Regions from separate parts of the Gordonia sp. UCD-TK1 genome, predicted to be linked through region 3. Evidence: predicted binding sites of a transcription regulator. Region 3 holds the regulator's gene; each other region holds the start of a gene.
The links. The regulator LexA, encoded in region 3, represses DNA repair genes until DNA is damaged. The targets are predictions, from matches to a motif close to CGAACANNTGTTCG.
Positions count from the first base shown of each region.

Region 1: the regulator LexA is predicted to act here: its motif matches at 4,466-4,479, upstream of A9310_RS11500 (HNH endonuclease signature motif containing protein).
Region 2: the regulator LexA is predicted to act here: its motif matches at 5,744-5,757, upstream of A9310_RS01615 (HNH endonuclease signature motif containing protein).
Region 4: the regulator LexA is predicted to act here: its motif matches at 3,196-3,209, upstream of A9310_RS17450 (HNH endonuclease signature motif containing protein).

Region 1 is NZ_LZMP01000017.1:41,229-47,286, reverse strand. Features, by position in the region: gene A9310_RS11520 (amidohydrolase) at 1-532, opposite strand, end outside; gene A9310_RS11515 (enoyl-CoA hydratase/isomerase family protein) at 532-1,230, opposite strand; gene A9310_RS11510 (purine-nucleoside phosphorylase) at 1,332-2,135, shown strand; gene A9310_RS11505 (hypothetical protein) at 2,177-2,845, shown strand; gene A9310_RS11500 (HNH endonuclease signature motif containing protein) at 3,213-4,451, opposite strand; partial or broken gene A9310_RS25175 (leucine zipper domain-containing protein) at 4,585-5,485, opposite strand; gene upp (uracil phosphoribosyltransferase) at 5,550-6,058, opposite strand, start outside.
Region 2 is NZ_LZMP01000002.1:17,089-24,905, forward strand. Features, by position in the region: gene A9310_RS01600 (GMC family oxidoreductase) at 1-311, opposite strand, end outside; gene A9310_RS01605 (aldehyde dehydrogenase family protein) at 308-1,834, opposite strand; gene betT (choline BCCT transporter BetT) at 1,831-4,020, opposite strand; gene A9310_RS01615 (HNH endonuclease signature motif containing protein) at 4,094-5,716, opposite strand; gene A9310_RS01620 (ATP-dependent Clp protease ATP-binding subunit) at 6,349-7,817, shown strand, end outside.
Region 3 is NZ_LZMP01000001.1:38,693-46,509, forward strand. Features, by position in the region: gene A9310_RS00175 (aspartate aminotransferase family protein) at 1-577, opposite strand, end outside; gene hrpA (ATP-dependent RNA helicase HrpA) at 660-4,646, shown strand; gene nrdR (transcriptional regulator NrdR) at 4,620-5,120, opposite strand; gene A9310_RS00190 (LysM peptidoglycan-binding domain-containing protein) at 5,220-5,759, opposite strand; gene lexA (transcriptional repressor LexA) at 5,984-6,688, shown strand; gene A9310_RS00200 (phosphoenolpyruvate--protein phosphotransferase) at 6,666-7,817, opposite strand, start outside.
Region 4 is NZ_LZMP01000033.1:560-8,376, forward strand. Features, by position in the region: gene A9310_RS17445 (PE-PPE domain-containing protein) at 1-1,338, opposite strand, end outside; gene A9310_RS17450 (HNH endonuclease signature motif containing protein) at 1,499-3,187, opposite strand; gene A9310_RS17455 (hypothetical protein) at 3,657-4,703, shown strand; gene A9310_RS17460 (CoA pyrophosphatase) at 4,700-5,302, shown strand; gene A9310_RS17465 (BTAD domain-containing putative transcriptional regulator) at 5,307-7,817, opposite strand, start outside.

The DNA.
Region 1 (6,058 bases), on a different contig from region 3:
GCAGGCGAGGGTCGCAGTGCAAGGCGAAGATGCGGCCGAGACCGGTGGTGACGCCCGCCTCGATGGCGTCGAGGGCTCCGCCGGGCATGACCTCCTCGGCGGCCTGGAAGATCAGACGCACGCCGACCGGAAGTGGTTCGGCCGCGGCGAGGAGCTTCGCGACGCCGATCAGGATGGCCGTGTGCGCGTCGTGACCGCACGAGTGCGACGCGCCCTCCACCGCCGAGGTGAACGGCAGGCCGGTGTGTTCGGTCACCGGCAGGGCATCCATGTCCGCGCGCAGCGCGATACGGGGCTCACCGGCAGGACCGAGGTCGCACACCACTCCGGTGCCCAGCGGCAGCCGGCGCGGGGTGAGTCCGGCAGCGGTGAGCTCGCTCATCACCAGCTCGGTGGTGCGGACCTCCTGCCGGGACAGTTCCGGATGCGCATGGATCTGCCGGCGCCACGCGATGAGATCGCCGCCGTGCTCGGCGAGCCAGGCGTCGATGGGATCGTCCGCCGCGGCGAAATCCGCTCCCGCGACCGACATCAGAAGACTCCGGGCGGGGTCTGACGTGCGAGGTCGTCGAGCAGGGGGCCACGGAGTCCGCGCTTGATCAGCGCCAGGTTGGGTCCGGCGGTCGCGGAGCGGGCGGCCGCGATCTCGATGGCCCGCTTCACGAGGAGTTCGGCGTCCACGGCCTCGTCGACGATTCCCGCACGCACCGCGTCGTCGGCGCCGTACCGCCGGCTGGTGTACATCGCCTCGGTGGCGGTGCGATCGGTCAGTCGGGTGCGCAGCAACGTCGCCATCCCACGGGTGAACGGCATGGTGAGAGCGGCCTCGGGCAGCGACCAGAAACCGCGTTCGGTGCGCATCAGGACGTGGTCGGTACACAACGCGAGCATCGCTCCGGCGCCGAAGGCGTGTCCGTTGACGGCGCTGACCGTCGGAACGGGCAGGGTGAGCACCTTCGCGTACAGGGCGTGCACGCGGTCGAGGTAACCGGGCAGCTGGTCGGGAGCGGCGAAGATGTGGTCGGTGTCCAGGCCGTTGGAGAAGAACTTCCCGGTGGCGGTGATCACCAGCGGTCGTGTGCGGTCGACGACCACCTGGTCCAGCAGTGCATCGACCTCGTCCAACCAGTCGGCCCGGAAGCGGTTCTCCGGATTGGACTCGCTGATCTCCTCACCGCGCGCTCCGAGATGGAGCTCGACGACCTCCCCGTCACCGTTCAGAAATGGCATGTCCCGACCTTATCGCTCCCGGTCTCGTCGCCACCGACCCGATCGGTCGGCGCGCTGCGACGCGCGGCCGTGTGGGCCTGGGAACGGTTTAGGGTTGGCGCATGGAGCCCACCGCCGACCCCGATGCCGCGGCCATCGTCGCCGCGGCCACGATCGCTGCCGAGACCGACGCCGCTACACACGATGTGGCCGTCATCCTCGGGTCGGGATGGTCACCTGCCGCCGACGCCTTCGGGCGGCCCATCCGCTCGTTGCCGGTGGCGTCGATCCCGGGATTCGTCCCGCCCAAGGCCGCCGGCCACGGCGGCGTGGTCCACTCCGTCCGGATCGGTGATCGACGAGTCCTGTTGATGCTGGGACGTATTCACGCCTACGAGGGCCACGACCTCGCTCGCGTGGTCCACCCGGTCCGCACCGCAGCCGCGGCCGGTGTCCACACCGTCGTGCTCACCAACGCGGCGGGCGGTCTGCGCGAGGACATGTCGGTCGGGCAACCCGTGCTCATCTCGGATCATCTGAATCTCACGGCCCGCTCCCCGTTGGTCGGCGCCCAGTTCGTCGACCTGGTCGATGCCTATTCACCGCGGCTGCGACAGATCGCGCGCGGCATCGACCCGGGCCTCGCCGAGGGGGTCTACGCCGGGCTCCCCGGCCCGCACTACGAGACCCCCGCCGAGATCCGGATGCTGCGGACGATGGGTGCGGACCTGGTCGGGATGTCGACCGTGCACGAGACCATCGCGGCGCGCGCCGCCGGACTCGATGTGCTCGGCATCTCCCTGGTCACCAACCTCGCGGCCGGCATGACCGGCGAACACCTGAGCCACGCAGAGGTCCTGGAGGTCGGCCGCGCGTCGGCAACCCGGATGGGCGAGCTGTTGGCCCGGATCATCGGCGAACTGTAGGACCGAACGGAACCGGCGGCCGGCCGAACCGAAGGAGCGAGATGACCTATCCACCGAGCGGTCCAGGCGGCTATCCCCAGGGTGGCTATCCGTCGGGCGGTTACCCGCAGGGCCCGGTGCCACCTGGCCCGCCGCGGTCCCCGTGGTCGTCGCCGGCGGTGCTGGTGGCGATCGGCGCGGGCGTGCTGCTGGTGGTGGTGGGCGTCCTCGCGGCGCTGCTCCTGATCCCCGCGGACGACGAGTCCGCGGACCGCGACAGCGCGGACGGCGGACAACCGTCGGCGTCGACCTTCACGAGTACCGTCACCCGCCCCGCGGAGACGACGACCCCCACCACCGCGACCACCACCACGACGACGCCGCCGCCCCCGGTCCGGCCGACCCCCACCGTCGCCGGCGCCGACTGGCAGGGATTCACCAACGGTCCCCGCTGCAACGCCGCCGACGACCCCGCCGTGGCCGTCGGACAGACCGCCCGGTCGCGCGTGGTGATCTGCCAGGTGGGCACCCAGACGGGCCGCTTGTACTACAAGGGCGCCGCACCCGAGGGCGGGATCGAACTCCAGTTCCCGACCCGCACCGGTAACACATTCGAGGCGCGCAACGGCTCGGTGCGTTACCTCGTCTCGCCGACAAGTCTCACCATCGTCGACGGCGGCGCCGTGCTCACCGAGGAGCCGATGCTCGCGTACTGGTCGCTGCCCGGCTGAGACCCGCCGAACCTCGCTGACCGCGGTTCGGTGTAGCCCGGTCACAGTAATGCGAAGCGTGCGTGACGGGATGACCGTTGCCACGCCGACGTTGCCGCCCCCGCTTGGACGTGCCGCCAGTTCGCCTGAGGCACAGACGACCACCGTCCCCGGCAGTTTGGAACACCCGGCAGCACTGGCCCAGGTCCGGGCCCTCATTCGGCGCTCGGCAGTCGCCTTCCACCCACGACGACGAGACGTTCCGGTCTCGTACGGGCGGTTGCCGCTGGGGTGACACTGTTGAGTTGTCAAGGGACAGGGTCGGTCCCGGGTGTGGCCCGGGTGCGAAGGTGCTACGCGAAAGTCTGGTGGTCTGTGGCGGCAGCGGTCAGGCGGCGTCGTCGAGTCGCATGGTGCGTCGGTTGTAAGCGGGCAGTGGTCGGCGCCGCGGATCGATGGTCGCGGGTGGGACGAGCCAGGGATGACGGTCGAAACCCATCACGATGTCCCAGCCGTGGTGGTGGACCTGGGTGTGGCAGCGTTGGCAGAGCAGGCAGCCGTTGTCGAGGTCGGTGGGTCCGCCGTCGGCCCAATGGGTGACGTGGTGAACCTGGGTATGTGACGGTGGTGCACCGCATTTGATGCAGCAGGCGTCACGCACGATGATCGCCTTGCGGAGGTGTGCCGGATACAACCGATGAGTGTGACCCATCTGCAGCGGTACGCCCTCACCGTTGAGAATGATCTCCGTCAGCGAGCCGTCGCACGACGCTTGTTTCGCGGTGGCATGGCTGACCGGCCCGGTCCACGGCAGCGACGCCAGGTCTCCGGTCGCGGGGATCGTCAGCATCAGTTGCGTGCGTGGGCTTCCGACGGTGTCGATGGTCGCGCCGATCGCTGCTTGATCGAGGATCAACTCGAAAGCGTCGGCGCGGCGTTGCTCGGCGGTGCGTCGATCCTCGGTGCCGTCGGGTTCGCGCCGCGGACAGGACCGTTCGTCGATCATCGCCATGAACTTCTCACCGACCACCTGGGTGAGGTCAGCGCGGACCTCGACGCGGCCGTCGTCGGTGGTGTGCGCGTTCACCGAATTCAGTGATGGGTCGTCGGCGGCGGGGATTCCGGCATCGGAAGCGTCGGCAAGGTTGTTGGCGATCGCGCGAGCATGCTTGAGTACTTGCGTCGGCGCCGCCCCGGACAGTGCCTGGGCGACGAGTTCGAGCTCATACCGTGAGCGCTTGTCGTCGGAAAGCGCCTCACCACATCGTTTCTCGATCTCGTTCATGCCTCGGACGATGGCATCGACGATCTCGCCGGACAGCCGCCCATCGGCGGCATGACGCGCCAAAGCGGGCAGGTTGGGCAGCGCGTCGACACTCCGCATGGTGCGGAGGGCGGAGGCCGGCGCATGTCCTGACTCGATCAGCAGCTTCTTGGTGGTGCTACCGGCTTTCTGCGCGACCCCGAGAGCATCGAGTTGCGCTGTGTGCGTCGCGATCTGGTGATCGGCAAGGTTGCGGATCAGGCGCCACGTGTCGAGGGCGTCGAATGTCGCTCTGCCCGTGGGATCGTCGACGGGTGGGGTGGTCTCGATGAGTTGATCGAGGAGAGTGGCTAGCTCTGACATGACTCCAAGGTACAGGAACACCCATTCGATTACGAGAAAACTCCACAAGCCCGGAAATTACGAAACCAATTACTGTGCAGTGCTTTTCGTCCACTGTGCGTTGCAGAGCGTGGATCGATGACAGTGGTGAACTTCAGTCACACCCGTTTCGGAATTCGTTCTTCCAACGGTGTTCTTGCCGCGGATTCGCTATAGCCCCGGTGAAGTTGTGAACGCGTAGGCGTTCGGGCGAATCCGCCGATACCGGTGTGGATTCGGTGGTTTTCGTAGTCGTGCAGCCAGTCGTCGTAGGTCGCCGCTCGGGCGGCTTCAGTGGTGTGGACCTCGCGAAGGCCCTTTCCGAGGCGAGCAACCGGTGGAAGCGTTCAACTCTGTTGTGGTCTGTGGCCGGTACAGACGGGTCTCTGGTGCGCGATCTCAGGGCCGAGGGCATGCGCGGAAAGCCCTGGGCGGCAACTGCCGCCGTAGTCGGCCAACAAACTGTTGTTCGTGATGCCGTGCGCGTGGAAGAAGGGCGTGCCCGGCCCCAGAATTGCGTATCGGTCTCTGTGCGTTCGTCGGTGAGGATCTCGGAGTACGCAACCGAGTGTGGTCGTCGACGATATGGCGGCCTCCGGGAGCGCCGTGATCTAAGCGCCGCGGCGGGGTTCGGCGTACCGGCAGCGCGATGGCCTGGGCGAGGTGTCGCAACAGTGGCATCCCATATCGGCGCAGCACCGCCTTGACGATCGATCTCGCAGCAGTAGATGCGTGGCAATAGGAGCTGCGTCCCGGAGGGGAGATAGGCGTAGCTTGATGATTCGACGTTCACGTCGCACCGGGGCTCGTTGGGTGACGGGTGGGGCGGCTGGAGCGATCTGTCATGCCGGCTTCGCCGTGAACGCGGTAGCCGTCGGCCCGTTTCTCGGCCGTCGCTCGAGCATTCAAACCGTCCGGCGGCCCACCGCAGCGGCCGTCCGTGATCGGTGATCGACGAAGCATCCTGCCAGTACCAGACGGCAGCGTTCGGCGAAAAGAACATCAGGGCGGGTCATGAGGGCCCTTGAATGACGACGTGTGGCTTGTCTCAGCGACGTGCCGCGCGAGGTTCAGCCATACTCACGAATACCTCGGACCGAACTGCCGGTCGCCCGCGTCACCGAGACCGGGCACGATGTAGTTGACCTCGTTGAGCCCGTCGTCCACGGCGGCCACGACGAGCCGGCACGGGTGTCCCGAATTCTCCAGCGCCGCAACCCCTTCAGGCGCTGCGACGACACATACGGCGGTGATGTCGGTGGCGTTGCGGGCGATCAGCAACTCGATGGTGTGGAGCATGGAGCCGCCGGTGGCGAGCATGGGGTCGAGGACGAACACCGGCCGTCCCGACAGGTCCTCCGGCAGCGACTCCAGGTACGGCACGGGTTGCGCGGTCTCCTCGTCGCGGGCGAGGCCCACGAAACCGACATGCGCCTCGGGCACCATCGCGTGGGCCTGCTCGACCATGCCGAGTCCGGCCCGCAGGACCGGGACCAGGAGAGGCGGGGATGCCAGCCTCGATCCCGTGTGCGCGGTCATCGGCGTGTTGATCGCGACGTCGGCGCGCGGCGCACCGGCAAGCGCCTCGT
Region 2 (7,817 bases), on a different contig from region 3:
TCGAGGTCCTCGCGCGGCGCCCAGAAGGCGATGCAGCTGTTGTGCGAACTGCACCCGCCGAGGACCTTCGCCCGGGCGTGGCGCATGAAGTCGTTGCCGTTCTCCTGCGGTTCGATGGGATAGTCCCAGTCGTAACCGGATTCGAGGAGTTCCATCCACCGGTCGAGCCGCAGGATCGCGTCGTCGCCGACATCGGACGGACCCGCCTCCAGCAGGCACACCGAGACCGAGGGGTCCTCGGACAGCCGCGACGCCACCACGGCACCCCCGGAGCCGCCGCCGACGACCACGTAGTCGTAGGTCTCGCTCATCGTCGCTCCTCGCCGTCTCCGGACCGGTCCGCGAACCAGCCGGTCACGCCCGGTCGGAGATTCTCGTAGACATGTTTGGCTTCGCGGTACTCCGCCAGACCGGACGGTCCGAGCTCCCGCCCGAAGCCCGACTGGCCGTAACCGCCCCACTCGGCTTCCGGCAGGTACGGCCCGAAGTCGTTGACCCACACCGTTCCGGCCCGGATTCGTCCGGCGATGCGGCGGGCGCGTGCCGCGTCGGCCGACCAGACGGCCCCCGCGAGACCGTAGACGGTGTCGTTGGCCAGGGTCACGGCCTCGTCCTCGGTGGCAAAGGTCTCCACGGTGACGGTCGGTCCGAACGCCTCGTCGTGCACGCAGGCCATCGAACGGTCGGCGCGATCGATCACGGTGGGCAGATAGAACCATCCGTCGTCGAGGCGCCCCGAACCCGCATCGCCCGTGGCGAACGTGCCACCGGTACGGATGACGGCCCCGTCCGCACGAGCCTGTTCGACGTAGGCGTGTACCTTGTCGCGGTGTGCCGCCGAGATGAGCGGCCCGGTCTCGGTGCCGTCGGAGTAGGGCAGGCCCAGCCGGATCTGCTCCGCGCGGCGGACCAGCTCATCGACGAAGCGATCGTGAGCGGACTCCTCGATGATGAGCCGCGCCCCGGCCGAGCAGACCTGCCCCGAGTGCAGGAACGCGGCGTTGAGCGCGTTGTCGACCGCTGCCGCGAGGAGTTCGTCGGTGGCGCAGGCGTCGGCGAAGACCACGTTCGGGTTCTTGCCCCCGAGTTCGAGCGCGACCTTCTTCACCGTCGCCGCCGCCTCGCGGGCGATGACCCGGCCGGTCACGAGCCCACCGGTGAACGAGACCAGGTCGACGTCAGGATGAGACGACAGCGGAGCGCCGGCCTCGGCGCCCGCGCCCAGGACGAGGTTGCCCACGCCTGCCGGGAGACCGACCTGCTCGAGGACCTGCATGAGCAGGATCGACGTGTGCGGGGTGAGTTCGGCGGGCTTGAGCACGAAGGTGTTGCCTGCCGCCAGTGCCGGCGCGACCTTCCACGCCGCCTGCAGCAGCGGGTAGTTCCACGGTGTGATCAGTCCGCAGACGCCGACCGGTTCGTACACGATGCGCGAATCGGCGTCGGGTGACCCGGTGTCGACCACACGCCCGGCGTCGGCCGCCGCGAGCTTGCCGAAGTACCGGAAGCAGTTCGCGATGTCGGTCATGTCGATGTCCGACTCGTAGGGCCGCTTGCCGGTGTCGAGGGTCTCGGCGCGGACGAACTCGTCTCGGCGCTCGTCGATCTGGGCGGCGACGCGGAGAAGGAGGTCCCCACGGTCGGCGGCGGGTGTGGCGCTCCACTCGCCGGCGTCGAACGCGCGGCGGGCCGCCGCGATGGCCTGCTCGGTGTCGGCCACACCGCCCTCGGCCACCACACCGACGAACGAGTTGTCTGCGGGACAACGGATCTCACGGGTCTCGCCGGAGGCGGCGGGCCGCCAGCGGCCGTCGATGTAGAGGGTCTCGCTCATCGAGCCGGTGCTCCTTCGGAACTGCTGTCGGGGATGTCCGTGTCGCTGTCGGGCACGGTACCGCCGCCGGCGGCCGGATCGGGTTCGGGGTCGTGGTGATCACCGGCCGCATCCCGCAGATGCAGGTAGCCGAGATGGCGTTCGTACTGGTCGAGGATGTCACCGATGATCTGGTCGCGGGTGTATCCGGTGAGTGAGTAGCCCTGGGACCCCTCGGTGAGATAGACCTCGCACCGGAAGTAGCGATCGTCGGATCGCTGGGTCCGGACCGCGTACGTCGGGGTCGGCGCCGAGACCGGCCACACGCAGTACTCGAACCGGGGGACCTCGGCGAGTTCGACGACCAGGCGCGGCGACGGCAGCCCTTCGTTCTCGGCCGACTCGTCGACCGTCGCGGTGATCCCCTCGCGACCGAACTGTTCGGCGACCTCGGTCATCGCCGGAACGACGCTGGCCCCGATGAATTTTCGGGTGGCGACAGGACCGGGGAAGCGGAGGGTCCCGACGAGTCGCTGCCGCCAACTGCCGTGTTCGGTGGGACCGCGCCCGACGGCGATCACCTTCGGCAGGGTCGTCCGGAAGCTGTCGAGTTTGACCGACTCGTTGCGGACGGCGCGCAGCAGCGAGATGCCGATCAGCCCGAGGACGAAGGAGAACGGCAGCCCCATGATCACCGTCGCGGCCTGCAGGGTCAGGATCGAGCCGTCGCCGCCGCCGGCGAACAGCATGGAGAGCGTCAGCAGCCCGATGGCCACCGACCAGAAGACGCGCAGCGAACGGGCGCAGTCGGCCATCGGGTCGCCGAGCCGACTGGTGAAGTTGCCCATCACGAGCGACCCGGAGTCGGCGCTGGTCACGTAGAAGAGCAGGCCGGTGATCGTGGCGATCCCGATGAGCAGCGTCGAGCCGGGGTATTGCTCGAGCAGCGAATAGAACCCGGCCTCGGGTGTGGACGCGGTCGTCTCGGCGAAGTCCGCATCGCCGCGGGCCACCTGCAGGGCGCTGTTCCCGAAGATCGAGATCCACACCAGGATGAAGCTGAACGGGACCACCAGGACACCGAAGATGAACTGTCGCAACGTGCGTCCCCGCGAGATGCGGGCGAGGAACAATCCCACGAACGGCGCCCAGGCCACCCACCAGGCCCAGAAGAACAGGGTCCAGCCGTCGACGAAGGCGCGGGCGTCGTTGCCGGGCGGCGGGTTCACCTGGTCCCACGCGAAGGTGTCGAGCGTGCGGTCGGCGAAGGTGGACACGTAGTCGCCCGCGTTCTGGACGAGACCGTTGAGCAAGAAGTCGGCGTCCTTGGCGACCGTGATGTATATGAGCAGGCAGATGGCCAGGATGACGTTGATCTCGGAGAGGCGTCGAATGCCCCTGTCGACACCAGAGGTCGCAGACGCGGTCGCGATCACCACAGCCAGGACGATCAGGCCGATCTGAGCCGCCTTGCCCTGTTCGATCCCGAAGATCTCGTTCAGCCCGAAGTTGAGCTGGACGACCCCGATCCCCAGTGAGGTGGCGATGCCGAAGATGGTGCCGAGGACGGCCGCGACGTCGATCGCGTCGCCCCAGCGGCCTTCGACACGTTTGCCGAAGATCGGGTAGAGCGCTGCCCGGATCGTCAGCGGGAGATTGTGGCGGAAGGCGAAATACGCGAGCGCGCCACCCATGAGCGCGTACATCGCCCAGCCGGTCACGCCGTAGTGGAAGACCGTCCACGTGACCGCCTCGCGCGCAGCCTCGTTGGTCTCCGCGGGCCCGGTCGGCGGGTTGAGGAAATGGGTCACCGGTTCGGCGACCGAGAAGAACATCAGATCTATGCCGATCCCCGCGGCGAACAGCATCGCCGTCCAGGTGAACAGGCTGTACTCGGGGCGCGATTCCTCCGGTCCGAGCCGGTAGCGCCCGTACTTGCTGAGGCCGAGGAACACCACGAGACCGACGATGGCGGTGGCGAGGATGAAGTACCACCAGCCGAACCAGCGGGTGATGAAGTCGCGTACGTCGTTGATCGTCGACTCGGCCGCTGCCGGTGCCGCCAGCGCCCAGGCGGCGAAGGCGACCACGATGACGGCCGAGGCTATGAAGACGGTCAGATTGACCCGGCGCGTGGGCAATCGCCGCTCGCCGGTCTTGGTCTCGGCATGGACCGACGTGGACGGTCGAGCGGCGTCATCACTCATGGACCACGACGCTAGTCCGATCGCCGTTGGGGCGGACCGTTTGGACGGATCCGTGTGAGTTGTTCTACCCGGTTCAGTGGGTGGCGAGTAGCTCCATGAGGTGTGCTTCGACGAGGGAGGGGCGGACCTGTCGTCGGCCGGGTCGGGGTGGTCGGACGTCGATGACGTGGCTGACTGTCGCCCATGAGCGGCGTGCGTCGTCGTGGGTGTGGCCGTCTGGGCGTGGTTGATCGCCGGGCCGGGTTGGTGGTCCGTGGATGTCGTCGCGCACGGTGTTGAGGTGGTGTGCGAACCGCCTGGGTATGTCGGGTCGGCGGTTGAGGCGTTCGGGGTTGGGTGGTGCGCCGGGTTCGGCGTTCAACCGCCAGAGGCAGCGGCCTTCGTCGGGTCCGGACCGGACGATCCGGGTGGTGTATTGGCCGGGTTGGTCGCCGACCATGCGGTTGTGGCGTGGGCAGGCGGGGGCGAGGTCGTCGATGTCGGTGAGTCCGCCCTTGGCCCAGTCTTTCTGTGCGTGATGCATGTCGACGTGGGTGGCGGGTTGGTCGCATCCTGGTGCCGAGCACACTTCCCCGTCGGGGCGGGCGAAGGAGACGAGGCGTTGTTCGCGGGTGGCCAAGCGTTTACCCCGCCCGAAGTGCAGCGGGACGGTGGTGGCGTCTTTGAAGATCGCCAACCACGGCTGGACGTCACCGGCCATCGCGATCAGGTCCCGGACGGGCAGCAGGGTGCCGGTGGCGGTGGTCGCGAGTCCGGCTTCGCGGATGAGGTCGGAGAGGTCGGCCTTGATGATCAGTTGCACGGGTAGCCCGCGGTGCGAGGTGCCGAGTGTGCCGTCGGCGAAACCGGCGGCCAGGGCGGCGTCGAGGGCGTCGTGATTCGTTTGGGCGAGAGTGCGTCCGTCGCGGTCGGCGGCGGCGGTCAGGGCGTCGGGGTCGGCGGTGCCGGCCGGTCCGCTGGGTGAGGCGGGGTCGTCGGGGTTGTTGAGTCCGGGTTTGCCCCACACGGCGAACATCATGGTGAGCCGGGCGGCGAGTGCGGGGGTCAGGGTGCCGGAGATTTTGGCGGTGCCGTCGGCGCGTTGTCGGCCGATCCACAGGCCGCGGCGTCGTTTCTGGTCGGTGTCGTCGGCCAGGGTGCCGTCGGGGTCGAGGTGGGCGAGCAGGCGGGCACCGAGCTGGGTGATCTCGGCGGGGGTGTGGGCTTCGGCGATCTCGGCCATCTGCCGCTCAGCGGCGACCTTGATGTCGTGGTCGATGGTGCCGGGGATGCGGTCGAGGACGTCCAAGGCGGCCTGCACGTGCGCGGAGCCGACAGCTCCCACAGCGAACGCCTCGGCCAGCGTGGGGTGTTCGGGCTCCAGAATGTCGCCGCCCAGGCTGGTCCGGTGGGAGGTGGCATCCATCTGCTTGCGGCGCCGCACCGGGTTGGACACCCGCAGCCGGTGGGTCATGAACTGCATGAGTGTCCTGCAGCCTGCCTTGCGGGGGAGGTCGCGGGCCTCGACCTGATCGATCTGCCGGTCACCGGCCACGGTCAGCCGGGCGATCGCTTTCTCGGTGTCGGCCGCCAGATCGGCCAACTCGGTATCGGTGCACGGCGCCAGGTCCACGGTCTGTAGTTCGTCGAGGATGCGGTGGAGGTCGGCCACCAGCTCGACGGCACGTGGTTGCGCCGTGGTGGTTTCGTCAGACATGGTCACCTCCCCCGAGAACCGTTGCTGCGAATGTACGTTCGAGTGTACACGGCCATCGGTCGCCGTCAATACCAAAAATGTTGTCGTGCAACAGAACTGAGCGCCTACATCTTGTCGGTGTCGTGTGATAGGCGTCCGCCGCGTGTCGTGGCCGTGCTCGCCGTGTACCGGGCCGTACCCGGATGCGCCCTGCTGCTCGTTGGTGTGCGACGGTCGCAGTCAAGCGAGGGCCAGATCTACCGAGGCCCGGCAGCGGCCCGGGTGGTCCCCACTCGCCTCCTGTGGTCTCGTCGGCCGGCGGTTTCCGCGATACCCGGCTGCTGTCGGGCACAACGCGGGCGCCGCGTCGCGGGTCCCAGTGCCCGGTGGGGGCGCATCCCGGGCCGTCGGCGGCCCGTTCGCTCTCGGCGTAGACGGCGGGGAACACAGCCCCGGCCAGCGCAGTTGTACTGGGCACATCCCCGCCGCAACGGGGGATCCATGCACTCTGCGCAGGCGTTAACTGCAGGTGCACCCCAGACGACCTCTAGAGTGGAAGCAGGCTGGTCGTCGTCTATCCGCACCGGTTGTCCTCCGGGACCTCCGAGGTGGTCTCCGCGGCGGCCGGGGCGCTAGCAATGTGAGGGAGAACAATGTTCGAACGGTTCACCGACCGCGCGCGTCGGGTTGTGGTTCTGGCCCAAGAAGAAGCGCGCATGCTCAACCACAACTACATCGGTACCGAGCACATCCTCCTCGGCCTCATCCACGAGGGCGAGGGCGTGGCGGCCAAGGCGCTCGAGTCGCTCGGGATCTCGCTCGAAGGGGTTCGCAGCCAGGTCGAGGAGATCATCGGCCAGGGCCAGCAGGCGCCGTCGGGACACATCCCGTTCACCCCGCGTGCCAAGAAGGTGCTGGAGCTCTCGCTGCGCGAGGCGCTGCAGCTCGGCCACAACTACATCGGTACCGAGCACATCCTGCTCGGCCTGATCCGCGAGGGCGAGGGCGTCGCCGCCCAGGTGCTGGTGAAGCTCGGCGCCGACCTCAACCGGGTCCGCCAGCAGGTCATCCAACTCCTCAGCGGATACCAGGGCAAGGAGCCGCAGGAGGCGGGCACCGGCGGTCGCAGCAGCGAGTCCGGCACCCCGTCGACCTCGCTGGTCCTCGACCAGTTCGGTCGTAACCTGACCGCCGCGGCCTCCGAGGGCAAGCTCGACCCGGTCATCGGCCGGGAGAAGGAAATCGAGCGCGTCATGCAGGTGCTCAGCCGCCGCACCAAGAACAACCCGGTGCTGATCGGTGAGCCCGGCGTCGGCAAGACCGCCGTCGTCGAGGGCCTGGCGCAGGCCATCGTGAACGGCAAGGTCCCCGAGACCCTCAAGGACAAGCAGCTCTACACCCTCGACCTCGGTTCGCTGGTCGCGGGCAGCCGCTACCGCGGTGACTTCGAGGAACGCCTCAAGAAGGTGCTCAAGGAGATCAACACCCGCGGCGACATCATCCTGTTCATCGACGAGCTGCACACGCTCGTCGGCGCAGGTGCCGCCGAGGGTGCCATCGACGCCGCCAGCATCCTCAAGCCGAAGCTGGCCCGCGGCGAGCTGCAGACCATCGGCGCGACGACCCTCGACGAGTACCGCAAGTACATCGAGAAGGACGCCGCACTCGAGCGCCGCTTCCAGCCCGTGCAGGTGGGCGAGCCGTCGGTCGAGCACACCATCGAGATCCTCAAGGGCCTGCGCGACCGGTACGAGTCGCACCACCGCGTCTCGATCACCGACGGTGCGCTGGTCGCCGCCGCCACGCTGGCCGACCGCTACATCAACGACCGGTTCCTGCCGGACAAGGCGATCGACCTCATCGACGAGGCCGGCGCGCGCATGCGCATCCGCCGGATGACCGCGCCGCCAGACCTGCGTGAGTTCGACGACCGCATCGCCGATGCGCGCAAGGAGAAGGAAAGCGCGATCGACGCGCAGGACTTCGAGAAGGCCGCCAGCCTCCGCGACAAGGAGAAGCAGCTGGTCGCCGAGCGCGCCGAGCGCGAGAAGCAGTGGCGCAGCGGTGACATGGACGTCGTGGCCGAGGTCGACGACGAGCAGATCGCCGAGGTCCTCGGCAA
Region 3 (7,817 bases):
CCACGCGCTCGATGAGACCGAGCAGGCTCTTCGCGTCGTCCCATTCGACGTTCTGGACGTCGTGCATGAGTTCGCCGTAGCCGTCGTGGTTGAGCGGGATGCCCGCCAGCGAGGTACCCGCGGCATGCATCCCGTGATAGGCCTTGGTGCGGCTGACGACGACCCGCTTGGATTCGCGGCCCTGCTCCACCCAGTAGCGGCGGGCGAGTTTGACCGCGGTGTCGATGGAGTCGCTGCCGCCGGAGGTGAAGAAGATCTTCGATCCGGGTACCGGCGCGATGGCGCCGAGCTCCTCGGCGAGCTGCAGGGTGACGTCGCTCGCGAAGTCACCGAAGTTGGAGTAGTGCGCGAGGGTGCCGAGCTGGCGCGCGACGGCATCGGCGATCTCGGTCCGGCCGTGCCCGACGTTGGTGAACCACAGTCCGGCGGTCGCATCCAGGTAGGAGTTGCCGTCGCGGTCGAAGATCCGCGCACCCTCTCCCCTGGTCACGACGAACGGCCCGCTCGCGGTCACCGCACCCATGTCGGCGAAACCGTGCCACAACGATCCAGTACCAGTGCTCGAACCATCAGCCATGGCCCCATGATGCCGGTCCACGCGGCCCACGCGGCCACTGGGGTGAACCGGCCTCGGCGCTTCCCCATATCCTGGAGTGATCATGTCGGCCCCGTCCTCGTCACCTGACCCGTCCCCGTCTCCACCGGACACCGCTGCATCGGACATCCCCCGCTCGGATCTGCTCCGCGCACTCGACGACGTGGGCCTCGTCGACGCCGACCGGTTGCGTCGTCGCATCGATCGGCTCGCCGCGCGCCCGGATGCCGCGAAGTGGCGACAGTTGGTCGCCGATGTCGACAAGGCACGCGCCCGTCTCGACCGGCGGCGCGCGACCGTGCCGATTATGCGCTTCCCCGACGAACTACCGGTCTCCGCCGCACGCGACGAGATCGCCGAGGCGATCCGCAACCACCAGGTCGTGGTCGTCGCGGGCGAGACCGGCTCGGGCAAGACCACCCAGCTCCCCAAGATCTGCCTCGAACTCGGGCGTGGCATCCGCGGGTCGATCGGGCACACCCAGCCCCGGCGCATCGCCGCGAGCTCGGTCGCCAAGCGCATCGCCGACGAGACCGACACCGAACTCGGCGACGCGGTGGGCTACTCCGTCCGGTTCACCGACCGGTCGGGCGCCGACACCCTCGTCCGGGTCATGACCGACGGCATCCTGCTCCGCGAGATCGCCACCGACCCCATGCTGCGCCGCTACGACACCCTCATCATCGACGAGGCCCACGAGCGCAGCCTCAACATCGATTTCATCCTCGGCTATCTGCGCCGCCTGCTGCCCCGACGCCCCGATCTGAAGGTGATCATCACCTCGGCGACGATCGAACCGGCGCGCTTCGCACGGCATTTCAGCACGCCGAAGACCTCGGTCCCGGTCATCGAGGTATCCGGACGCACCTATCCGGTCGAGATCCGGTATCGACCGCTGAGCCTGCAGGAACGCCCCGACGACGGGGACGACGCCGGCGGCGGCGAACATGCGGATCTCGACCAGATCCAGGGCATCGACGCCGCCGTCGACGAACTGTGGGCCGGTGGCCGCGGCGACATCCTCGTGTTCCTGCCCACCGAACGGGACATCCGAGAGACCGCCGAGGCGCTCCGTCGACGAACCGGCGGCAGCAAGGGTCCCGGTGCCGAGATCGTGCCGCTCTATGCGCGACTTTCGATCGCCGAGCAGCAGAAGGTGTTCTCCCCCTCCGACGGACGCCGGATCGTGCTGGCGACCAACGTCGCCGAAACGTCGGTGACCGTGCCCGGCATCCGCTACGTCATCGACACCGGCACCGCCCGTATCAGTCGGTACTCGACCAGGACCAAGGTCAATCGTCTTCCCATCGAACCGGTCTCACAGGCCAGTGCCCGGCAGCGGGCCGGTCGATGCGGTCGTGTCGCCCCGGGCGTCTGCATCCGTCTCTACAGCGAGAACGACTTCGACTCCCGGCCGGCCTTCACCGACCCGGAGATCCTGCGCACCAACCTCGCGGCGGTCATCCTCCAGATGACCTCGCTGAAACTGGGTGAGATCGCCGAGTTCCCGTTCGTCCAGCCGCCCGACGACCGCGCGATCCGCGACGGTATGGGTGTTCTCACCGAACTCGGCGCCATCACCGTCCCGCGCGAGGGCGGGCCCCCGCGACTGACCCCGATCGGCCGGTCGATGTCGCGGATCCCGGTCGATCCCCGGGTCGCCCGGATGCTCATCGCCGGACACGAACTGGGTTGTCTCGACCACCTTCTCGTGATCGCCGCCGCGATGTCGCTCCCCGATCCACGGGAACGGCCGGCCGAGCACCGGGAGGCCGCCGACGCCCAGCACCGGCGCTTCGTCGTCCCGCAGTCGGACTTCCTGTCCTACGTGGAGCTGTGGCGGTACCTCGGCGAACAGCGCAAGGAGTTGTCCGGCAGCCGCTTTCGGCGCATGTGTGAGCGCGAGTACCTCCACTTCCTGCGCATCCGGGAGTGGCAGGACCTCCACCGGCAGCTGACCGAGATCGTCAAGAACCTCGACTGGTCGGTCGCGCCCACCGAACTCGACGCCGACGCCGTCCACCGATCCATCCTGTCCGGGTTGCTCAGCAACATCGCCGCCCGCAACACCGAGGGCCGCGAGTTCACCGGTGCGCGCAACACCACGCTGATGATCTTCCCCGCTTCTCCGCTCGCCAAGAAGCCGCCCGCCTTCATCATGGCGGCCGAGGTCCTCGAGACGTCGCGCCTGTTCGCCCACACCGTCGCCGGGATCGATCCGCTGTGGGCCGAGAAACTCGCCGGGGATCTCGTGAAGCGCACCCACAGCGAGCCGCATTGGTCGGCGAAACGCGGAGCGGCGATGGCCTACGAACGCGTGACCCTCTACGGGGTCCCGCTCGTCGCCCGCCGGCGCGTCGACTACGGCCCCATCGACCCGGTGGTCTCCCGGGAGCTGTTCATCCGGCACGCTCTCGTCGAGGGCGATTGGCGGACGCAGCACGCCTTCTTCGACCGCAATCGCACGCTTCTCGAGGCCGCCTCGGACGTCGAGAACCGCACGCGCACCCGGGGTCTCGTGATCACCGAGGACCAGCTCTTCGAGTTCTACGACCAGCGGCTACCGTCCGACGTCACCTCGGCCCGGCACTTCGACACCTGGTGGAAGAAGGCCCGCCGGGCCGAACCGGATCTGCTGGATCTGCGCCCCGAGGACGTCACGGGAGGCACCGACGTCGCCCCCACGGACTATCCCGGCGCCTGGCAGCAGGGCGACACCCGACTCGAACTGCGCTACCGGTTCGAACCGGGCGCACCCGACGACGGCGTCACCGTCGTGATCCCGCAGGCACTGCTCCCCCATGTCCGACCGGCCGGCTTCGACTGGTCGGTCCCGGGCATGCGCGCCGAACTGGCCACCGCACTGGTCAAGTCGCTGCCGAAACAGCTCCGCAAGAGCATGTCGCCCGCGCAGCGATTCGCCGAACTCGCGCTCGGCCGGCTCACCCCGCGCAAGGAGCCGCTCACCACCGGGCTGGCCCGCGAGCTCTCGGCGATCACCGGGATGCGGGTGACCGCGGGCGATTTCGACACCGACCGGGTACCGCCGCACCTGCGCATGCATTTCGCGGTGGCCGACGACTCCGGACGGATCGTCGCCCGCGCCGACTCGTTGCCCGAACTCCAGCAGACCGGAACGCCCGCGGCGCCGAAGACGGTGTCGCGCAACCTGTATAAGACCTGGACCGCCGATGGGATCGGCTCGCTCGCCGAGCAGACGACGGTCGATGTCGCGGGGCAGCGGCTGACCCGGTACCCGACGATCGACGTGGTCTCCGACGCGAAGGGCCACGCGCGCGGCGTTGTCGTCGTCGATGCGGCTAGCCCGGAGACACGGGACCGCCTCCTGCGACGCGGGATCGTCGCCCTCCTCGACCTCGCGATACCTCCGCTGCACAAGCGGATCGCCGGCTCGCTGAGTCCGGTCGAACGACTCGCCCTGAGCCAGAGCCCGTACTCGACCACCGAGGCACTGCTCGCCGACTGCACCCGACGGGCCATTCGGGACACGGTCGCCGACATCGACGACGCAGAGCTCGCCGCGGTTCGCTCACCACAATCCTTCTCGGCGCTGCTCGAACGGATCCGGCCACGGGTCGCCGCGGCCGCACCGGACTACTTCTCGCTGGCCGTCGCAGCCCTCGAACGGATGTCCCCGCTGCGGGCGGCGATCGACCGGCACGCCGGTTCGCTGGCTGCCGACGACGTCGCCGAACAGGTCGCCCACCTCGTGTTCGACGGATTCGTGGCGGCTACCGCGCGACGCCACCTGGAGAATCTGCCGCGCTATCTCGACGGCGCGCAAGCACGTCTGGAGGCACTACCCGCGTCCGCAGCACGCGACCAGGCCGGGGTGGCCGCCGTCGATCGCGTCGTCGAACGGTGGGCCCAACGCCTCGAACAGGTACCCGAGCACCGGCGGGCGGTGGTCGACGACGAAGCGCAGTGGCTCGTCGAGGAGTTGCGCGTGGGGCTGTTCGCCCAGCGTCTCGGCACCGCGTTCCCGGTGTCGGAGAAACGGGTCCTACGAGCTCTGGACCGACTCGGCTGACACGGGTTCGGCGAGCGCGCTCCCGGATCCCGATGCCGCCTTCAGGTCGTCGATCTCGCGCTGGAAGTCCTCCACCGAGTCGAACGACCGGTACACCGAGGCGAAGCGCAGATACGCCACCTCGTCGAGATCGCGGAGCGGGCCCAGGATGGCGAGTCCGACCTCGTTGCTGGGGATCTCGGCCGATCCACTGGCGCGCACCGTGTCCTCGACCTGCTGGGCGAGCTGCGCGAGCGCGTCCTCGGCGACGTGGCGGCCCTGACAGGCTCGCCGCACGCCACGCATGACCTTCTCCCGGCTGAACGGCTCGGTCACGCCGTTGCGTTTGACCACCGCGAGCACGGCGCTCTCCACGGTCGAGAACCGGCGACCGCACTCCACACAGGAGCGACGGCGGCGGATGGCCTGCCCTTCATCTGCGACACGCGAGTCGATGACCTTGGTGTCGTCGTTCTTGCAGAAGGGGCAGCGCATCGTGTCCTCACGCAGGTCGCGGGACGCTGGAACGCACCCGAAGCGTGCGCCCCGCCGCTTGTCGGCCGGCCCCTGTGACATCGAGGATACCGCCCGGCCTCAGCGGTACCGGGGGGTGAGCAGGGGCTGGCCCACCTGCAGCGCGCTCGACCCCAGATCGTTCATCGCGACGATCTCGTCGATCACGACCTCGCGCGGCATCTCGGGTGCCACCCGGCCGGCGATCGAGCTGAGCGAGTCCCCCGAGCGCACATGGACGACCTCGGAACTCACGGCGGACGGTGTCAGCGAGTCCGAGTAATTCTGGCCGACGACACCGAACACCCACACGACGAACGCCAGCCCGACACCGGCGAGGAGCGCGACCGCGGTGCGGCGGCGGCGACGGAACACCGCCGCGTCGGGCCCGACCGGGCCACGTCCCCGGACCCCGACCGGAGAGCCACAGTGGGTACCGCCCACCCGCGGGGTCACCGGCGATGCCCCCCGCGGCCGGGTGCCGGCCGGCCGGTTGTCGACCGGTCGGCCGCCGTCGGACAGCGGGGCGCGGGTCCGGACGCGATCGGCGCGGTCGGTGCGCGGCCGGACGGCGTCGGGACGGTCGGTGCGGACGGGAGCGACGAGAGTGGCGGTGCGCATGGTGCCCTCCGGTGTTCGGGTGTCTGGGATCGTGCGGGTGTGGTGGTCGGTGTTCGAACATCGATCAGATGTTCGATGCACTGATGTTCGAATTTGTAGCACGACGTCCCGACAAAGTCTCGCGACACATCGAACAAATGTTTGAGGTGCCGGTCGCACTCCGCTAGGCTCGGACCCGGCGCAAGCCATCTACCAGCACGTTCCGAAGACGAGAGGAACCGAACATGAGTGACACCGGCGATAGGCGCGGCCGAGCGCGGGGCGCCGACGACGAGGCCCCGTTCGACGCCGCCGCCGCCGAGGCCTCACTCACCCCGCGACAGGCCGGGGTCCTGGAGGTGATCCGCCGCTCGGTGCGCGAGCGCGGTTATCCGCCGAGCATCCGGGAGATCGGCGACGAGGTCGGCCTGGCCTCGACGTCATCGGTGGCCCATCAGTTGCGGACGCTGGAACGCAAGGGGCTGCTCAAGCGCGACGCGAACCGTCCCCGTGCGGTCAACATCGCCCCGAGTGACACCCCGTCGCCGGACACCCCGACGGCCGGCCAGCTTCCCGAGCCGACCTTCGTGCCGGTTCTCGGCCGTATCGCGGCCGGCGGTCCGATCCTGGCCGAGGAGGCCGTCGAGGACGTCTTCCCACTGCCCCGTGAGCTCGTCGGCGAGGGATCGCTCTTCCTGTTGCGCGTCGTCGGCGAGTCGATGATCGACGCCGCGATCTGCGACGGCGACTGGGTCGTGGTCCGGCAGCAGAACGTCGCCGACAACGGCGACATCGTCGCGGCCATGATCGACGGCGAGGCCACCGTGAAGACCTTCAAGCGTCAGGGCCCGAACGTCTGGCTCATGCCGCACAACGAACTGTTCGATCCGATCCCGGGCAACGATGCCGTCATCCTCGGCAAGGTCGTCACCGTGATGCGGCGAGTCTGACCTCTCCACCGACCGAACCGTCGAGCACCGCCGCGGCCGCCTCGCGCGCCGCGGCGGGATCCGAGGTGGACAGGGCAGCCTCGGCGGCGGCCCGGCAGTCCGGTGCGGACACCTCGCCGAGCCGGGCCCCCACGGCCGCCGCAGCAGCCGGCGCGCTGGACAGCGAGGTGACCCCGAGACCGACGAGCACGCAGGCGAGGTTCGGATCGGCGGCGGCCTCGCCGCACACCCCGACCGGCTTTCCCTGACGTGCACCCGCTGCCGCGACACCCGCGATGAGGCTCAACACGGCCGGTTGCCACGGGTCGGTCAGTCCGGCGAGATCGGCCGACATCCGGTCGGCCGCCATCGTGTACTGGGTCAGATCGTTGGTGCCGATGGACACGAAGTCCACCTCGGCGAGGACGGCTTCGGCCAGGATCGCCGCCGCGGGCACCTCGATCATCACCCCGGCGACCAGACCACGGCCGCGGACCTCGGCGGCGAAGGTGCGCGCCTCCGCCGGCGAGGCGATCATCGGCGCCATGACCCACGGCGCGACGGCCGACCCCGACGCGGCCTGCGCGATCGCGTCGAGCTGATGCGCGCGGATCTCGGGGTGCGCCAGCGCGATCCGATCGCCCCGCACGCCGAGCGCTGGGTTCGATTCGTCGGGATGGGTCACGAACCGGAGCGGTTTGTCGGACCCGGCGTCGAGGGTGCGGATGACCACCTTCTGCCCGTCGAACGCATCGAGCACCTCCCGGTAGATCGCGGCCTGCTCGTCCACCGACGGTTCGTCGGCACGCTCGAGGAACGCGAGTTCGGTGCGGAAGAGCCCGACGCCCTCGACGGGGTACCCGGCCGCGGCGCGTGCCGACGATCCGTCGGCGACGTTGGCGAGCACCGCCACGGCGACCCCGTCGGCGGTCTGCCCCGGACCGGTCCAGCCGGCGACGAGTGCGGCATGCCGCCGATCCTCGTCGACGCGAGCCCGGGCCGCCTCCGCATCGGGCTCCACCTCGATCCGCCCGGTGCTGCCGTCGACGAGAACGGTTGTGCCGGGCTCGATCTCGTCCAGGTCGGCCACCGCCACCACGCACGGGATCCCCAGCTGGCGCGCGATGATCGCGGTGTGGCTGGTCGGTCC
Region 4 (7,817 bases), on a different contig from region 3:
CTCTGCGGAGTGCCGTCCGCTGCCGGTGAGGCGGTGCCGCCCGCCCTCAGACGGGGTCGATTCCGGAGTTGTGTCCGAGTCTGCGTTCTCGTTCTCGGGTGCGCGATGGCGTCCTCCGGACGGGGTCACCTCGGCGGGGGCGTCAGAGCTCTCGATCTCGGCTGGCGCGGGCGACTCGGTCAGCGGTTCGCCCAGGTCCGCCGGTTCCGCGAGACGCGCGGTGACCGCGTCCTCGTCGTCGGTCGACGAAGACTCCACCGGCACCGCGGCGTTCGACTCGGTCGGCGTCACCAGCGGGTAGAAAGCGTTGTTGACCGCGTCCCACCGCTCGAGATCGGCAGCGCTCGGTTCGATGCCCACCGCGTCGTTGAGGATCATCGCGACCAACGTGAGCGGGTGGTGTTTCGGCTGATAGACGACGTACGTCGTATTGCCGTCGCGGCTTTTCATCGTCGTCGGCGCTGTGGTGTAGTCGATGAGATTGCCGTAGTTCTCTTCGCCCAGGCCCGAATGGATCGCGATGAAGCCGGCCGCGTTGACGAGCAGGGAACTCACCGGCCTGAGCGTTCGCCACTGGAAGTTGGCAACCGGATCGCCGACCACGATGACGGAAACCACGGGGAGATCGTCGCCGGTGGCGCCGGGATCGCGGGCTCCGTTGCTCTCGGCGCCGAACAGTTCGAACACTGAACCGACGACGTTGTTGTCGGCCCACGCCTTCAGGCCCCACGGGCTCCGCGGATCGGAGATGAGCAGGATCGTCGAGTTGTCGACGTCGATCCCGTTCGGCTGACCGACCGCGATCTCCGCAGCATTGCCCAGGGCTTCGGCGCCTTGCGAGTAGCCGGTGTAGACGACGTACGGCTGCCCCTCGGTCTGCTGTGCGAACGCCCGCATGACTTTGAGGTTGTTGTCGACGGCGACATCCCGAGAGGCGTCGTAACTCGGGGCGAAGAGCGGCAGAACTGCGCCGGACCGGCCCGAGACAATGGGGCCTAGTGCTTCGGGGTACTCGATGACCAAGACCTGACGACCGGCACGGAGTCCCCTGATGCGCGGGAACAGGGTGCCGTCGTCGGTTCCGGGGGTCACTACCACGATTGTGTCCCCGTTGACATGAGGGAACGTCGTCGACAGCCAGTCCGGACCGAGCCCGTCGTCGGGTTCCGCGGGTCGGAACACGCCGTCGTCGTTCAGTCCCTCGATGGTGGCCAGGGTCTCGGCCGAAATCACCGGCGCGGCCGACGCGGTTGTGGGCAGTGCAGTCGGTACGACCATGCCGAGGCACAGCGCGCAACCCACCGTGGACGCGCGCAGCGTCCGTCGAAATCCGTTCATGTCTTCCCGCCCTTGCCCCCGCCGCCGACCTGATCACCGGCCATTGGCATGTTTGATTCGGTCTCCACGATCGTGAAACCACGTCAAATGTTCGCAGCCGCAAGGAAGAAGGACAAGTTACCGGCTAGTTTTCACCCGATCAGGGGAACGCTCGTGTTTGTCAGAACGGGGGTGGGTCCAACCGGTCGAGTTCTTCGCGGGCTCGCTTGTTTCGGGCGCGTTCTTGTCGCCGGCGGGCCAGTTTGGCGTCCAGTCGGCTGTGCGTGCGCTCCGGGTTGACGGCGGTGATCACCCGTGGGGTGGGTGGGGCTTGGGCGGCTTGTTCGAACCGGATACGCCGCAGGTTGGGGAAGGTGTCTTCCAGGGTTTCGGCGTCGCCGGGCAGGGTGACCCCTTCGGGGGTCTCGTATTCGGTGACCAGGCGTCCGTCGTCGTCGCGGTATTGCACATCGACCCAGTCCCCGTGGGTTTTGAACAGGTGACCGGGACGGCATTTTGCGTTGAGGTTCTCACTCGACGTCGCCCCACCCCGGGCGGGGTCGGTGTGGTCGTACTCGGTGACGTGATCGAGATCGCACGCGAACGCTGAACGGGTGCAGCCGGGTTCGGTGCAATATCCGTCCCGCACCCGCACGAAATCAGCACACGACGCGGTGGGCCGATACCCGTTGCCGGGGTGCGTAGCCGGATACACCACCGCGACACTCGCGGTGGTCTCGACGGGTCGATCGGGTTCGGCTGCGTCCGTTTTATTTCCGCCGCGGGTGCCGGTCGTGGCGGCGTCTGCTCGGGTGTCCTCGGCTGGTGCCGGGCGCTGGGCGGTCCGCCGCTGGTCGGCGTCGTTGTTGCTGGGGGCCACGTAGGTGGGTTGGGTGCGGGCGGGGGTGACCGGGGACAGCGTGGCGTCGGGGCGGGCGGCGAGGTCACGGACATGCTCGTCGCTGATGATGCCGTGTTCGTCGAGAAACCCGACCCCGGGTGCCCCGGCCAAGGTCGCGGCATCGGTGACCACATGGATCACGACCTCGGCGCGGACCGCGTCGAGGACGCTCTGCGGGTCCGGGATGTCGGCGGTGCACGGCTGTTCATCGTCGCACTGGCAGTCGAAGCTGGTGCGGGTCAGCAGGGCGAACATCGCATCGGATCGTCGTATCCCCTGGGTGCGGCCATCCCGCTTGCAGACCGAGTCGGCGAGGATGGCGACGGCTTTGGCCGAGATCCGCACATTCTCCGCCGACATCACCGCGGTGAGTTCGGCAGTGCCGTCGGGCAGTTCGTGGGTCCACACCCCACGTTGATCCATCGCGTCTTTGCGGCGTTGCCGTACCGCGTCGGGGTCGTGGCGGAAGACCAGGCGGTCGACCATGTCGCGCAGGCGCGCTCGGTCCCACACACCTGTGCGGCGGCGCACGGTGTCGGCGATCTCGGCATCCAACGCGGGGGTGATGGGGTCATCGGTGGGGATCAGTTCGGTGCGGGAGATGACCAACCGGATCTGCCACTGCGACAGGACCCCGTCACGCAGCGTGTCCGCTACCTCGGGTAGCCGATCGCGCAGTGCGATGGCCTCGTCGATCAGGGTTTCGGCGTGCCGGCGCGACACCCCGGCTTGGCGGGCGATGCGGGCGACGCAGTCGGCGTGGCCGTCCATCACGAACCCGGACGCGCTGGTGGTGATCAGGCGGTCGGTCATCGCCGCGATCGTCTGATAGCGGTGCCAGGCGAGGTAGGACTCGCCGCGTCGTGTGGCGTCGAGGCCGGCCATCAACATGACCATGTCGGTCTCGGCGGCGTGGGCAGGATCGACCCCGGCGGTGTACTCGCTCGGTAGATCGGTCCACGCCTTCACTACGCCCCCCGACGCCTGTTCGACTCACCCCTTTTCGGGGTGTGTTCTGTTACCAACCAATCTAAACCCGATCACCGACAATTCCGGATGAGTCTCCACAGGAGTGACATCGTTGTCGACGAAATGTGCTCTGGGCGTTGCGGTATGGTGCCGTCCGGGTTGGCGGCGGCTGAGATCGTCGGGTCGCCAGGTGGTTTCGACACGGCGACTCGCCTYGCGGCTCGTTGCCGGCTCAACCAGCGGGGGTGGGCGACTCGCCTAGCGGCTCGTTGCCGGCTCAACCAGCGGGGGTGGGCGACTCGCCTAGCGGCTCGMTGCCGGCTCAACCAGCGGGGGTGGGCGCCTCGCTCCGCTCGGGGCCGGCTCAACCAGCGGAGGGTGCCAGCTCGACCAGCGGCAACGGCGCAATCGTGCCGCTTCCGTTCGTCGGACCGGCCATACTCATTCGATGAGAACTCGCACGACCAGGGTGGTCGTCCGCAGCGTGTACGGCACCGCCGCCGTCGAATGGTTCTTGATCCTCGCGATCGCGACGATCATCGTCACGCGTCTGTATCTGCATCTCACCGGGTATCCGCAGGTCGGCAGCGGAACACTGCACATCGCGCACGCGCTGTGGGGTGGCGCGCTGATGATGCTGGCGCTCATCACCGGATGGCTGTTCCTCGGGGCGACGGCGCGGATCATCGCGATCGTGCTGGGCGGTATAGGTTTCGGGTTGTTTCTCGACGAGGTCGGCAAGTTCGTCACCCGCTCCAACGATTATTTCTACGGGCCGTCGGCGGAGATCATGTACGTGCTCGTCGTGATGATCCTGTTGATCAGCCGCGTCGTCCGGGATGTCAAGCGGCCCACCGGCGCCGAGGCGCTCGCCAATGCGGCGGTCATCGCGGCCGACGGTGTCGCGCACGGGCTTCCGGAACGTCGTCGACGCCAGGCCGAAGAGTTTCTCGTGGTGGCCGAGGGCAAGGGGCTCGACGCCGAGACGATCGGTCACATCCGAGCGCTCCTCGAATCCAGCGAGGGTACGCCGGACCGGTTGATGCGACTCCGCGACCGGGCGGTCGCCCTGATCCCGGACTTCTTCCGCAGTCCCCGATGGATTCCGGTCGTCGGGTGGGGGTTGGTCATCGCGGCCGCACTCACCGTCATCGTCGGCGTGCTGAGCTTCTACTTCTCCGGAGACCGCAGCGAAGAACTCGACATCTACATCGAACTCACCGGCAGCACGCCCGCCACCTGGATTCTGTTGATCAGCGGGATCGCGACACTCGCCCTGGCGCTTCCGGCGATGGTCGCGCGCCGGCGCGGTGTGGAGCCGGCCGGGCCGCTACGAGGGCTGCGTATCGCCGCCCTGGTGTTCATGCTGTCGAACGCTCTCGTCGACTTCGCGCTCGAGGGCTTCGGTGCCCTGTTCAACCTCGCCCTGGGCTTGTTCGCCCTCAGCATCGTGAGTTTCCACCTCGCGCAGGCGTCCGTCGCGTCGGACGGCAGTCGTGATCAACTGAGGGTGTGACTCATCTCGATCGGACTGTGGCTGCCGCGCGTGTCGAGGGCTTCGACCGGCGGACCGCGGACGTCCCCGGCGCACGGGCCGCCTCGGTCGTCCTCGCGGTAGCGGAGAAGGACGGCCGTCAGGGGATCTGGCTGTGCAAGCGTCCCACGACGATGCGACGCCACGCCGCCCAATTCGCACTTCCCGGTGGCCGGCTCGACCCCGGCGAGGACCACGTCACGGCCGGCCTGCGCGAACTCGACGAAGAACTCGGCATCCAGCTGCCGCCGAGCTCGGTGCTCGGGGCGCTCGACGACTATCCGACGCGCTCGGGTTTCGTGATCACCCCGATCGTCTGCTGGGCCGAGGAATACCAGGAGCCGACGCCCAATCCCGACGAGGTGGCGCTGCTGTTCTTCGTCACCTTCGAGGAACTGCTCGTCGAACCGCGGTTCCTCACGATCCCGCAGTCGGATCTCCCGGTCATCCAGCTGCCCATCGTCGGGTCCCTCGTCCACGCGCCGACCGCCGCGGTGATCTACCAGTTCGCCGAGGTGGTCCTGCGGAACCGGCAGACACGGGTCGACGGCTTCGAGCAGCCGGTTTTCGCCTGGAAATAGCCGCTCAGCCGGCGACGAGTCGCTGCTCGGCCCGACGCACGTAGGGCCGGGCTCCCGTGTCGCGGGCCACCCGGACGGCATCCTGCAGGTCGGCGGTTCCATCCAGCCCGACGACCTCGCGCGCGGTTCCGCGGTACAGCGTCGCGGGTCCCAGACACACGAGTCCGGGCCATTGCACCACCAGGCCCGACGACCAGTCGGCGGTGAACGGCTCGATGCGGCGGCAGATCTCACCAGCGGCGTCGCGGTGACGGGAATCGCGAGACACCGCGTAGAGCGTCTCGATGAGCAGTGGAACGCGCGCCACCACGCGCGAACCGGCCCACTGGTCGGCGTCCGCGGTCAGCTCCGTCGCGAGTTCGAGGGCACGGTCGAGGTCGCCGCTCTCGGCGGCGCCCAGTGCGATCACCAGGGTGAAATCCTCGTCCACCTCTTCCGCGAGCGCATCGAACGGCGGCAACGCCGAGGCGAGCTCGCCGCGGTGCCACGCGGCGATCGACGCGCTGGTCGCCATCGACGACTCGGCGAGAAGTCGTGCACGGTCGGACAGCCCGCCGACCGTCGCAGCGAACCTCTGGGTCAGTGCCGTGCTGGTGTCGTAGTCGCCGTGCAACAGCGCGATCATCACCTGCCACCACACCTGCATCGTCTCGACATCGGTGCCGCCGATACGTCCGGCGAGCCGGGTGAACTCGGTGGACAGGCGTCGCGCCAGACGCAGATCAGCCGCCTCCAACGCGCAGACGCGTTGCAGATGCAGCGCGGTGGCGCGTTTGTGGAGGTCGCCGGCCGACAGTTCGTACAGCTCCCGGGCGATCTTGCGTCGATCCGCCAGACGGTCGGGAACCCACCGGACGAGGAACTCGGCGAGGGCGATCTCGAAATCCACGGCACCGCTGTGGTGGACGACCCGTGCGGCACCGAGATGGTCGTCGGCGCCCGGCAAGCCGAGGACGGTCAACCGGGCTGCCTCCGATGCGTGAAGGCGCGCAACCACTTCGGGGTCCAGGGCCTCGCCGTGTGTCAGTGCCTCGCGGGCGAGCGCGGCGTGATCGGCCTGGACGACGCCGTAACCCGACCAGTAGCCCGCGACCCCGTTCGGTGCCGAGAGCAGTGCGGTCTCGGCGAGGGCGGGCCAATCCCGCGTCAGCCGACTCACCGTCGCCGCCGATTCGAAAGAGTCCGCAGCCGAATCGAACTCCCCGATGCGCAGCGCGGCGGCGCCGGCGATCCGGCGCAATTCGACGGTCGAGTGGGAGTCGAGTCCGGGCAGACCGAGACCACGTCGTGCCAGGTCGAGCGCACGATGATCGGCCGTTGCCGAGAGTGCGCGGTGAGCCGCCCCGATGCATGTGCGAGCGGCGACGGCGGTCGAGTCCTCGTCGACGGCGCACTCGACGCGGTGCACGGCCAGTGACTCGAGATCGTCGGGACGCACCGCTTCGAACGCAGCGGCGAGCCGCGCGTGCGCCTCGATCCGTTGCTCGCGCGAGAAGATGTCGGCGAGACCCTTCGTGACGCTCGCAAGCTCGCTCCTCAGGGGGCTGGTGAGCCCGCTGCGGACTGCCTCGTCGGCCACGCCCTCACCGAGGGTGCGGGCCACCTCGGTGAACACATCGTCGGGGAGATCGCCGCCTGCGATCGTCACGGCCGTGACGAGCGAACGAGCGGCAGGGGAGAGATCGTCGAACCGCGTCGAGTACATCGATCGGGCGGGATGGTCCCGGTCCGGCGGCGCCCCGGTCCAGGCGATGGCGCACAGTTGTTGCACCACAGCAGGATTGCCGAATGACTGCGCGACCAGCGCGTCAGCGTCGACCCGGCCCGTGTCACCGAGCTGCTCGAGACGCCGAACGATCAACGCGCGCACGTCGTCGGAGCCGAGTTCGGTCAGACGCACCTCGGCGACCGGCCCGTGCCGGTTCAGTGTCGACCGGAGGATCTCGACGGTCTCGGCGTCGGGGTCGCGGCAGGTGACCAGGACCGTCATCGGTGCCTGTCCGATACCTGCAAGCACGCGTCCCAGCACAAGAGCCGAGTCGGCGTCGAGCCACTGGGCGTCGTCGACAAGTAACACCGACCGCCCGTGCTCGGCGACGTCGGACCAGATGCGGGCGGTGAGGTCGGCGACGATTCGCGCCGTCGGTACGGAGACCGGGGACTCGCCGAAGAGTTCCTCGAGGCCGCCGAACGTCGGTCCGGGCGGGCCGGGTCGGCCGATGAAACGGCGGGCCGCGGCACTGTGCCGTGCGATGAGGTGCTCGACCAGCGCGGTCTTCCCGATGCCCGACGGGCCGATGAGGACCACACCCGCGGGACGGTCCGCGCCGGTTTGCCAGACCTGTTCGAGCACTGCGTGTTCGGCGACTCGGCCGATGAGTTCGCGTACCGGCTGCGGCGTGGCGGAGGTGGCGGAGAGCGGCGAGACCGCGGGAGACGGGTCGAGCAGGTCGTCTTCCAGCGCGACCGTGTCGGGATGCGGATCGAGACCCAGGTCGTCACGGAGGGCCTGCCG